3 regions of the Gordonia sp. NPDC003504 genome follow, and region 2 is predicted to be linked to each of the others. Evidence: riboswitches for the same ligand, from Rfam matches in the RefSeq annotation. Region 2 holds a riboswitch; each other region holds the start of a gene.
What was found. Region 2 has a riboswitch for S-adenosylmethionine ahead of ACWDPV_RS17725 (amino acid ABC transporter permease). Riboswitches for the same ligand answer to the same signal wherever they lie in the genome.

Region 1 (3,677 bases), on a different contig from region 2:
AGGACGGACCGGTCGAACCGCGGCACCCGCCGAGCACGTTCGCCGAGATCACACACCATTCGTCGGTGTCGATCGCCGCACCCGGACCGATCAGGCCGTCCCACCATCCGGGGGAGGGCTGCTCGTCGGTCGCGGGTCCGGTGACATGGGAATCACCGGTCAGCGCATGCAGGGTGAGGACCACATTGTCGCGTTCGGGTGACAACGTCCCCCAGCGCTGGAACGCCAGGGTGACGTCGTCGAGCACCTCCCCGTTGTCCAGAGCCAACGACCCCACCCGCATGCGGACCATCTGCCCGTCGGGGACCTGCTCCCACTCGGGTTGATGCGCCGCGGAGGCCTGGGGGTCGATGCTCACCGACACGGGGTGTGTGCTCCTGTCTCGAGTCCGAATTACTGTGCGGCGGCGAAACCCTGGGCGAGGTCGGCCAGGATGTCGTCGATGCCCTCGATGCCGACGGCCAGGCGGACCAGACCGGGGGTCACACCCGCGGCCAGCTGCTCCTCGGGGGTGAGCTGACTGTGGGTGGTCGAGGCGGGATGGATGACCAGCGAACGCACATCACCGATGTTGGCGACGTGGCTGTGCAGCGTCAGGGCCTCCACGAAACGCTTGCCCGCGTCGACACCGCCGACGATCTCGAAGCCGATGATCGCGCCCTGGCCCTTGGGTGCCAGTTGCTGTCCGCGCGCGTACCACGGCGACGACGACAGGCCGGCGTAGGCGACCGAGGAGACCTGCGGATGGTCGTTGAGGAACTCGGCGACGCGCTGTGCGTTGGCGACGTGCCGTTCGATGCGCAGGCTCAGGGTTTCCAGGCCCTGGGCGAGCAGGAAGGCGTTGAACGGCGAGATCGCCGCACCGGTGTCACGCAGCAACTGCACGCGGGCCTTGAGGGCGTAGGCGGGCGCGCCGAGATCGGCGAACACCGCGCCGTGGTAGCTCGGGTCGGGGGTGGTGAAGCCGGGGAACAGGTCGACCCCGTCACGCTGCACCCGCCAGTCGAAGGTACCGCCGTCGATGATCACGCCGCCGATCGCGGTGCCGTGTCCACCGATGTACTTCGTCGCCGAGTGCACGACGATGTCGGCGCCGTGCGCCAGCGGGTTGAGCAGGTACGGGGTGGCGACGGTGTTGTCGACGATCAGCGGCACACCGTTGCGGTGCGCGACCTCGGAAATGCCTGCGATGTCCAGGATCTCGTTGTTCGGGTTCGAGATCGACTCGCCGTAGAAGGCCCGGGTGTTGGGCCGCACGGCGGCCTGCCACGACTCGAGGTCTTCCGGGTCCTCGACGAAGGAGACCTCGACGCCGAGCTTGGGCAGCGTGTAGTGGAAGAGGTTGAAGGTGCCGCCGTAGAGCCGCGGGCTCGACACCACGTGCCCGCCGTTCTCGACGATGTTGAGGATGGCGTAGGTCTCGGCGGCCTGCCCCGACGCGACGAGAAGTGCGGCGACACCGCCCTCGAGAGCGGCCAGGCGCTGCTCGACGACGTCCTGGGTCGGGTTCATGATGCGGGTGTAGATGTTGCCCGGCTCGGCCAGCCCGAACAGGTTGGCGGCGTGGGTGGTGTCGTTGAAGGTGTACGACGTGGTCTGGTAGATCGGCAGCGCGCGAGCGTTGGTGGTGGCGTCGGCGCTCTGACCCGCATGGATCTGTTTGGTCTCGAAGCTCCAGGTGTCCACAGGATTCACGGTGCCGTCGTTGGCTGCGTCAGACATGGAAATAGATCACTTTCTACGGTCGGCAGGGTTACTGGAACCCTGATGGGGTCCGACCTTCGGACCCGCGCTTGCCGGGGACGCACTGCGTCCCACAACCCGGTCATCACCCGGAGCACCCCACCGCGGTTGGAGGGTTGCCGATCAGCAAGCCGGGGCTTGTCGCTGATGCTCATGACCTGGCGACAAGGATATAGCACGGCCACGCCGGGCTGATAACCCTCCTGCTCACGATGGTTGGAACGGTGGCGGGCGCAGTGGCCATCGAAACGGCACCGCGCGGTGCGCTCGAGAGCGCGGTGGTGTCCTCCGGCCGGAGGAATTGTGGATCGTGAGGCCGGTTTTCGATATCCACTACTGGACATCGGCCTACGCTGCACGCTATGGCAGGGTTCGGGGACCGACGTCGCATTCGACTCGCAGCTCTCACGGTCGGCGTGGGCGCGGTGGCGGCATCGCTGGTGACGGCGACATTTCTGGGGCGTGGGGTGGCGCTCGCCGATGACAGTCCGTACACGTGCACCGGTCCCGGTGCGGTGTTTGTCGTCGGCGGGACGTGGAACCCCGACAGCTACCTGCTCGGCATCAACCAGCGGTACGGAGCCCAAGGTTACGAGATCGTTCAGGTGCCGTATTCGGCGACCATCTGGCCCCTCGGTTCGGTCGGCTACAACGCCAGCGAGGCCGAGGGTGCGGCGAACCTCGAGCGGGCGGTGGCCGATTACCAGCAGGCATGCGATGCGGATGGAACCAAGAAGGTCGCGATCGTCGGATACTCCCAGGGCGCGCGAATCGCCGGCGACGTCCTCACCGACATCGGACAGAACCGCCCGCTCGAGGACGGTACCGTCATCGATTCGAGCAGGGTCACCGGTGAGCTCTACTCCGATCCCCGGATGGTGGGAACCCTGTGGGGGCAGGGCATCGAATCGGCCCTCGTCGGGGTCATCCCCGGCCTGACCATGTCGGGTCCGCGTAGCGGCACCGATTACGGCGGCCTGCCGGTGACCACCTACTGCATCGAGGGCGATCCGATCTGCGACCTACCGGATGTGCTGCACGACCCGATCGGCGTCGTCGACGACTTCTTCGGGTACTGGGTCAAACACAATCAGTACCCGTATCACATGTATCAATACCCCGGCGACTACGTGATCTGGGATTTGGGGCCGGTCGACGGTGAGATGACGTGCACGCAGACCGGCACCCTCGAGAATGTGCAGACGTGCACCATCTCGTCGCCGTCATCGTCGGCCATCATCGTGCAGAACCTCGTCGACGCGCTGGGCCTCGACTGGTCGGTGCCCGATCTGCTGCCGTACCGGTTCCGGTTCCCGGACATCATCGGCATCACCCTGTCCGACTTCCAGGTCCCGATCCGCTGGGTGATGGACTGGCTGCCACCGCTGCCGGAGCTGGGTTACGGCGCCTACCTCCCGAATCTGTTCGACTTCCAGGACATCCTCAACGGTGTGCTGCAGTGGGATTCGGCACTGTTCAAGCAGGGTGTGGTGGCGCTCGCGGCGAGTGCGACGAGCATCGTGCTGCTGCCGGTGAACTTCGTCCGGTACTGGGCCGAGCGGATCGTCGAGGGCATCACCACGGTGCCGTGGGGCCCCGACTCGGCATCCCAGACGACGGCATCGCAGACGATTGCGGCGCTGTCCTCGTCGCCGGCGTCCGCGAGGTCGTACGGCGTCAGCACGCTGTCGGCGGGGGAGACGCAGGAAGAGGCCGAGGGCAGCGGCGACGCGCAGACCGATGGCACTCCGGGAAGCCTCGGCGGCGGAACGCAGGTACCGGAAACATCGACGTCGGATTCACCGGCGACGCCGGTGACCACCGTCGACACCACGCCGTCGGCCACGCCCGAGCCCACCGGCGGCGCCACGCCGTCGGTCACGCCCGAGCCCACCGGCAGTGCCACGCCGTCGGCCACGCCCGGGCCCACCGCT
Region 2 (3,677 bases):
CCGTGGCCGCGATGGTCGTCGTCGACGGCGACCTGCCACACCATCAGGGTCGACGGGTCCGACGGTCGGCGGTAGCCGGTGACGAATCCGACTGCGCGGCCGTCGACTTCGGCAACGATGGACGTCTCGGCGAAATCGGAGCACCACAGTACGTAGGCGTAACTCGAGTTGACGTCGAGGACGCGGGAATCGCGGGCGATTTCCCAGAGCCGGGTTCCGTCGGTCACCGTCGGAATGCGGTAGTCGAGAGTGAGTGTGTTGGATGGGGCCGTTCTTATGTGGGACGGGCTCATGACGGATCCGACGTTAACAATGTGTGTCGTCGGATTCACCCACCGACGGAAATCGGTCACGGAATGACCCACCAATTCCCAGTTCAGCGGGCACATGTGAGGCCAGTCACATCGGGGGATCTGCAGGGCGGCAGAGCGGGGTCGCACGGGCGCGCTGGGCTCCCCTTCGTCGGCGCGGCCCTGGGGCACAATGGCGGGGTGACCCGCATCATTGCCGGCCGGTTCGGTGGACGCCGACTCAAGGTCCCCGACGACGGCACCCGACCGACCTCGGACCGGGTGCGAGAAGCACTGTTCAGCATGCTCGCCGCCCGCATCGACCTCGACGGCGCCCACGTCCTCGATCTGTACGCCGGATCGGGTGCCCTCGGCATCGAGGCCCTGTCGAGGGGTGCAGCGACGGCGACCTTCGTCGATGCACGCCGCAAGGCGAGCGGTGTCATCACGGCGAACGTCGCGGCGCTGGGCCTCGCCCCCGATGCGCAGGTCGTCACCTCGTCGGTGTCGACCTTCCTGGCCGGCTCGCCCTCACAGCCGTTCGATCTCGTCTTCAGCGACCCGCCGTATGCCATCGACCCGGCTGAGATCGAGGACGACCTCGCGCGACTCGGTGAGCGGTGGGTGTCCGCCGATGCATTGATCATTCTCGAACGTGCCCGGCGGACGTCGGTGAGCTGGCCGGAGGACCTCGAGGTGATCCTGACGAAGATGTACGGGGACACCGCCGTCGACGTGGGCATGCGACGGTGGGCCGCAGGGGACGGGTAGGTTCAACGGTCATGACCAGTGCGGTGATCCCCGGCTCCTTCGATCCCTTCACACGTGGGCACCGTTATGTGGTGGAGCGCGCCGCGAGGTGTTTCGACGAACTCGTCGTCACCGTCGTGGTGAATCCGAACAAACGGGGACTGTTCACCGTCGACGAGCGCCTCGAACTCATCGCCGAGGACTGTGCCGATCTGCCCAATGTGCGGGTGGACCGGTGGACCGGCTTGCTGGTGGACTACCTGCGGGAGAACTCGATCCATTCGATCGTGAAGGGTCTGCGGTCGGCGGTCGACTTCGATTACGAACTGCCGATGGCCCAGATGAACCGCGACCTGGCCGACGTCGAGACGATCTTTCTGCTGACCGATCCGCGCTACGCGCATGTGTCGAGTTCGTTGGTGAAAGAGGTCGCGAAACTGGGCGGTGACGTCTCGCCGTTCCTGTCGGCCCATATCCATCAGCGTCTCCTCGCCGAGATCGCGGGCGAGCGGCGGGTCTGATCGGCCGCTCGTTCGGCACGAGATCTTCACCTCTGCACAGAGAAAAACTCTCGCGGGTGCAAACCCGACATCGAAACATCCTCGCGCAGTAGCGTTCTGACCACGGTGATGAGCGTCAGCGTCAAGCCCTGGCTTGCTGGCCGGCAACCCTCGCGTCGCGGTGGGGTGCTCCAGGTGACAACCGGATCGGTATCGGACCGATAAGCGCGATGGCCACCGTGTGGCCGGAAGAGGTTGTATTGATGTTGCTGGATGTGTCATGCCGTTCGACGTCGTTGTCGACGAGACCACAGGGTTCGGCGGGCCGGAGATGACGGCATCTCGGGGCCGCGATGCGGGCTCGGTGGCGCTGACGGAATCGCCGCAGGCCCGCGATGATCACCCGACCGTGCCGGTCGATGTACCCGCGCCGCCGTCGCGTGATCCGGTGATACCGCTGCGTCATCCGGGGCGGTGGATGCTCACGGCAGTGGTCGCCGTGATCGCCGCGCAGATCGTCCACGGGCTGATCACCAACCCGTTCTTCCAGTGGGATCGCTTCGCGTACTGGTTCTTTCGTCCGGTCGTGATCGAGGGACTCTGGGTAACCCTCGAGGTGGCGGCCTACAGTGCGGTTCTCGGGTTGCTCGGGGGTATCGTCCTGGCCCTCATGCGCCTGTCGCGGAGTCCCGTTCTGGCAGCGGTCAGTTGGATCTACGTGTGGGTGTTCCGATCCATTCCGCTGATCGTGCTGCTGCTGATCTTGTACAACTTCGGTGCGCTGTATGAGTCGCTGAGTCTGGGAATTCCGTTCGGGCCCGGGTTCTTTCACTTCTCCGAGGCCGATCTGGCGACTCCGCTGATCATCGCGATCGTCGGGATCAGCCTGCACGAATCGGCCTTCGCCGCCGAGATCGTGCGGGGCGGAGTGCTGTCGGTGGACGCCGGCCAGCACGACGCTGCCGCGGCACTGGGATTGCCGCGCCACTATCACTTTCTCCGCATCACCCTTCCTCAGGCGTTGCGCACCATCGTCCCGTCCTATGTGAACCTCCTGATCGGTCTGATCAAGGCGACGTCGCTGGTCTATTACGTGTCGCTGCTGGATCTGTTCGGGGTCGTCTCCACCCAGAGTTCCACTTACTCCGGCGACGTGGTGCCGCTGCTCCTCGTCGCGACAGTCTGGTACATCGTCCTGACCAGCATCGTGTCGGTCGCACAGTTCTATGTCGAGCGATACTTCGCGCGTGGTGCGGTTCGGACCCTACCGCCGACACCGCTGCAGCGACTGCGGATGACCGCGGCGACACTCAGCCGGCAATCGAGGTGGACATCATGAACGCGGCATCGGGAGTCGGCATCGACGCCGCGGACCTGGCTGGCGTCACCGGCGCCGGTGCTCGGGTCGAGGTGCGCAACGCCCATCGCTGGTACGGAAACCTCCATGTTCTGAAGGGAATCGATCTCACGGTCGAACCCGGTCGGGTCGCGGCGATCCTCGGCCCGTCCGGGTCGGGAAAGTCCACCTTGCTGCGTACGATCAATCATCTCGACCGCCTCGACGCCGGACATGTGAGCATCGGGGGAGAGTTGATCGGCGTGCGCCGCGTCGGGGGTGGGCGTCTCAAGGAGCTGCCGGAGCGGGTCATCCTGCGTCAGCGACGTGACGTCGGCTTCGTCTTCCAGAACTTCAACCTCTTCGCCAATCTCACCGCCCTGGACAACGTTGCTGCGGCGCCCACGGCGAGCGGAGTGTTGTCGCGTGCCGCAGCGGTGGCGCGGGCCCGTGACCTCCTCGACCGAGTCGGGTTGTCCGACAAGGCCGATGCCTATCCGCGGCAACTGTCCGGCGGTCAGCAGCAACGTGTGGCGATTGCGCGTGCTCTTGCGCTCGAGCCGCGAGTGTTGCTGTTCGACGAGCCGACCTCGGCACTCGACCCCGAACTGGTCGGCGACGTGCTCTCGGTGATCGCTGATCTCGCGGCCACTGGTACCACGATGCTCATCGTGACCCATGAGATCGGCTTCGCGCGTCAGGTCGCCGACTCGGTGATCTTCATCGATCACGGCGAGATCATCGAACAGGGCACGCCGGACCAGGTCCTCGATCATCCGTCGCACCCACGGACACAGGACT
Region 3 (3,677 bases), on a different contig from region 2:
GACCGCGCGATGGGCGCCATCACCTGAGAGATCAGGCCGCGAGGTCGTGTGACAGCCGATCGATCGCCGCCCGCGCGAACACCTGTTGCTCGGTGACCGCCAACTGATGACGGTTGCGGGAGGTGAAGGCCAGGGTCCAGTCGATGAACGTGATGAACCGGTTGCGGAACCCCACCAGGTACAGCAAGTGCAGGAACAGCCACCCCAGCCAGGCGAAGAAGCCGGAGAACTCGACGGCCCGTGAGGTGCCCGGGATGGGTACCCGGGCGACCGCGCAGTGCCGGGCGACGGTCGCCATCGAGCCTTTGTCCCAGTAGGCGAACGGCTTTCGGTCGCGATAGGTGCCGTTGATCCGGGCGGCGACGGCGTCGGCGGCGTACCGCCCGGACTGATTGGCGGCCGGGGCCTGACCGGGGACTCCGTCGACGGCCATCATGTCGCCGATCACGAACACCTCGGCGTGGCCGGGGATGGTCAGGTCGGGTTCGACCCGCACCCGACCCGCGCGGTCGAGTTCCACCCCGCACTGCTCGGCGAGCTGTCGGCCGAGCGGACTGGCCGCAACCCCCGCCGACCAGACCTTGCACTGACTTTCGATGCGACGCGTCGAACCGTCGGTATGGCGCACCACGAGTCCGTCGTAGTCCATGTCCACGACCATCGCACCGAGTTGCACATCGACTCCCAGTGCGCGCAAACGCTTCTCGGCCCGGGAGCCCAATCTTTCACCGAACGGCGGCAACACCGCCGGTGCGGCGTCGAGCAGGATCACCCGTGCCTGCGTCGAGTCGATGGACCGGAAGGCGCCGCGCAGCGTCGTGCCGGCCATCTCCGCGATCTGACCGGCCATCTCGACGCCGGTGGCCCCGGCTCCGATCACCACGAACGTCAGCAGGCGATCACGCTCGATCGGGTCGGTGGACAGTTCGGCCTGCTCGAACGCCCCGAGGATGCGGCCGCGCAACTCGAGTGCATCGTCGACGGTCTTGAGGCCCGGCGCGAACTCCGCGAAATGATCGTTGCCGAAATAGGATTGGCCCGCACCGGCGGCGATGATCAGACTGTCATACCGAGTGGTGGTGACACGTTCGAGCATGCGTGAGGTCACCGCACGATTCTCCAGGTCGATGGCCTCGACATCGCCCAGTGCCACCGTCACATTCCGTTGGTCGCGAAGTATCACCCGCACCGGCGGTGCGATCTGGCCCTGCGAGATCACCCCGGTGGCGACCTGGTACAGCAACGGCTGGAACAGATGATGAGTCGTGCGTGCGATCAGGGTGACGTCGACGTCGGCATGCTCGAGTCGACGAGCGGCAGCCAGCCCGCCGAACCCCGATCCGACGATGACGACATGGTGCCGGCGGGTCCTGCCGCCGGGAACCGGTACGCGCTGGGTCATGGCACGTTTCCTTCTGGTGTGGAATCGACACCCAGGCGGACGATGTCGGGAAACGGTGCTCCTTGCCGGTGGACTCCGGCTGCGCCAGTCGCACAACCGACGATAGCCCATCGAGCAACCGGTGGCGAGGCCGACTTAAATTCTTCGGCGCGAGAAAATCGTCGCCGCATTCGGGCGTGGACGGCGTCCGTCCCGACATTCTCTTTGCCTGTCTCAGCATCACGGGCCTACGGTGAATCGACCATCTGGAGCGACCGAGAGACCCGGCTCGTCGACGTCGCAGCAACCCGCCCCAGGGTGCTAACGCCGGGATCGATGGGAGACACCCCGTGACGTTTCGTGACCATGCCCCGCTGTCGGTGCTCGACCTCGCACCTATCAGCGAGGGTTCCGATCCTGCTGCTGCGCTGCACAATACGATCGATCTCGCGCAGCACGCCGAGCAGTGGGGGTATCGCCGCTACTGGGTGGCCGAACACCATTTCGCCGCCGTCGCGAGTTCGGTGCCGGCGCTGCTCATCGGTCAGATCGCCTCCGCGACCCGATCGATCCGCGTCGGATCGGCGGCGGTGCAGGTCGGGCAGACGACGGCGGTATCGGTGGCCGAGTCCTTCGGGATGCTCGACGTGTTCCATCCGGGCCGAATCGACCTGGGGCTCGGCCGATCCGGACAGCGACGCGCCGAGGCGGCGGCAACACCCGCGGGTCCGGTCGCGATTTCCGCACCGACCCCGAGTCGGCTCGTCGACGGGGTGGTGATCCCCGAACCCCTCGATGTGACTGCGCTACTGGCACATTCGCCTCTCGCACGCAGCTTCGAGGTGTTGACGCAGCCGGGTGCGCAGCCACCGGACTTCGACGAGCAGGTCGACGACATCCTGTCGCTCCTCGACGGCACCTACACCAGTCCGTCGGGTCAGGAGCTACATGCGGTTCCCGGCGAGGGGGCCGACGTGCAGGTGTGGATCTTCGGCAGCAGCAAGGGGCAGAGCGCTCACGTCGCCGGCGCCCGCGGACTCCCGTTCGCAGCCAACTACCACGTCAGCCCCGGCACCACCCTCGAGGCGGTCGCGGCCTATCGGGAGGCGTTCCGCCCGTCGTCGGTGCTGGCCGAACCCTACGTGGTGGTGTCCGCCGACGTGGTGGTGGCCGACGACGATGAGACCGCGCAGCATCTGGCCAACGGCTACGGGCGGTGGGTGCACAGCATCCGCACCGGCCACGGCGCCATCGAGTACCCCGACCCGGCGACGGCGCAGCCGCTGCCCGCCGACCAGCTGGCACTGGTCGCCGATCGGCTCGAGACCCAGTTCGTCGGATCACCCGACACCGTCGTGCAGCGGCTTGCCGCACTCGGGCGGCTCACCGACGCCGACGAACTCGTCATCACCTCGGTCACCCATGACCATGCCGACCGGCTGAGGTCGCATGAGCTGCTCGCCAAGGCATGGGGGCTGATCTGATGAATCGCATTGCTGTCACCGCGAAATCGGCCGTCTCCGCACTCGCCGTGGTGGCCGTGGCCGGTGTGCTCACCGCCTGCGGTTCGGGTTCCTCGGGTTCGGATGACGCCGAACCGCCGGTGCCGGGAGGCACCCTGCGCTACGGGCTCTCCGACGCCCCCACCTGCTCGGACCCGGCCCAGAGCGGCACCAACCAGACGATCTATGTGACCCGGCAGATCGTCGATTCCCTCACCGACCAGGACCCGGAAAGCGGCCGACTCGAGCCGTGGCTCGCGCAGAGTTGGGAGGTGAGCCCGGATGCGCGGACCTTCACATTCCACCTCAAGCCCGGTGTCACCTTCAGCGACGGCACCCCGCTCACCGCCGAATCCGTCAAGAAGAACTTCGACGCCATCGTCGGACCGCTCGGTGCGGCCAAGGCGCCGTTGGCGGCGACCTACCTCGGCGGCTACACCGGCACCACCGTCGTCGATCCGCTGACCGCGCGGGTGGCGTTCGGTGCCCCGAATGCGCAGTTCCTGCAGGCCACCTCGACTCCACAGTTGGGGATTCAGGCCGAGGCCACCGTCGCCGCGACGCCGGAGGAGCGCTGCCAGGGCACCAACATCGGATCGGGACCGTTCGTGTATTCGGGCTGGGCGCAGGGCAAGTCGGCGTCACTGCGCAAACGCGCCGGATACGGCTGGGGATCGTCGGTCTTCGGTCACGCCGGTGACGCCTACCTGGACGGCATCGACTTCACGGTGATCGGGGAGTCCGGGGTGCGCACCGGTTCGCTCGCCTCCGGGCAGCTCGACGCGATCAGTGAT

Region 1: it holds a riboswitch for S-adenosylmethionine, as region 2 does, so the genes downstream of both, ACWDPV_RS15355 (bifunctional o-acetylhomoserine/o-acetylserine sulfhydrylase) here and ACWDPV_RS17725 (amino acid ABC transporter permease) in region 2, are expected to answer to the same signal.
Region 3: it holds a riboswitch for S-adenosylmethionine, as region 2 does, so the genes downstream of both, ACWDPV_RS04210 (LLM class flavin-dependent oxidoreductase) here and ACWDPV_RS17725 (amino acid ABC transporter permease) in region 2, are expected to answer to the same signal.

The regions. Positions count from the first base shown of each region.
Region 1 is NZ_JBSFPC010000007.1:272,907-276,583, forward strand. It holds gene metX (homoserine O-acetyltransferase MetX) at 1-364, opposite strand, end outside; gene ACWDPV_RS15355 (bifunctional o-acetylhomoserine/o-acetylserine sulfhydrylase) at 394-1,722, opposite strand; SAM riboswitch class IV at 1,785-1,902, opposite strand; gene ACWDPV_RS15360 (cutinase family protein) at 2,106-3,677, shown strand, end outside.
Region 2 is NZ_JBSFPC010000010.1:32,371-36,047, reverse strand. It holds gene ectA (diaminobutyrate acetyltransferase) at 1-293, opposite strand, end outside; gene rsmD (16S rRNA (guanine(966)-N(2))-methyltransferase RsmD) at 492-1,061, shown strand; gene coaD (pantetheine-phosphate adenylyltransferase) at 1,073-1,561, shown strand; SAM riboswitch class IV at 1,666-1,774, shown strand; gene ACWDPV_RS17725 (amino acid ABC transporter permease) at 1,821-2,879, shown strand; gene ACWDPV_RS17720 (amino acid ABC transporter ATP-binding protein) at 2,876-3,677, shown strand, end outside.
Region 3 is NZ_JBSFPC010000002.1:11,780-15,456, reverse strand. It holds gene ACWDPV_RS04220 (SDR family NAD(P)-dependent oxidoreductase) at 1-27, shown strand, start outside; gene ACWDPV_RS04215 (NAD(P)/FAD-dependent oxidoreductase) at 32-1,402, opposite strand; ZMP/ZTP riboswitch at 1,425-1,504, opposite strand; SAM riboswitch class I at 1,641-1,724, shown strand; gene ACWDPV_RS04210 (LLM class flavin-dependent oxidoreductase) at 1,732-2,865, shown strand; gene ACWDPV_RS04205 (ABC transporter substrate-binding protein) at 2,865-3,677, shown strand, end outside.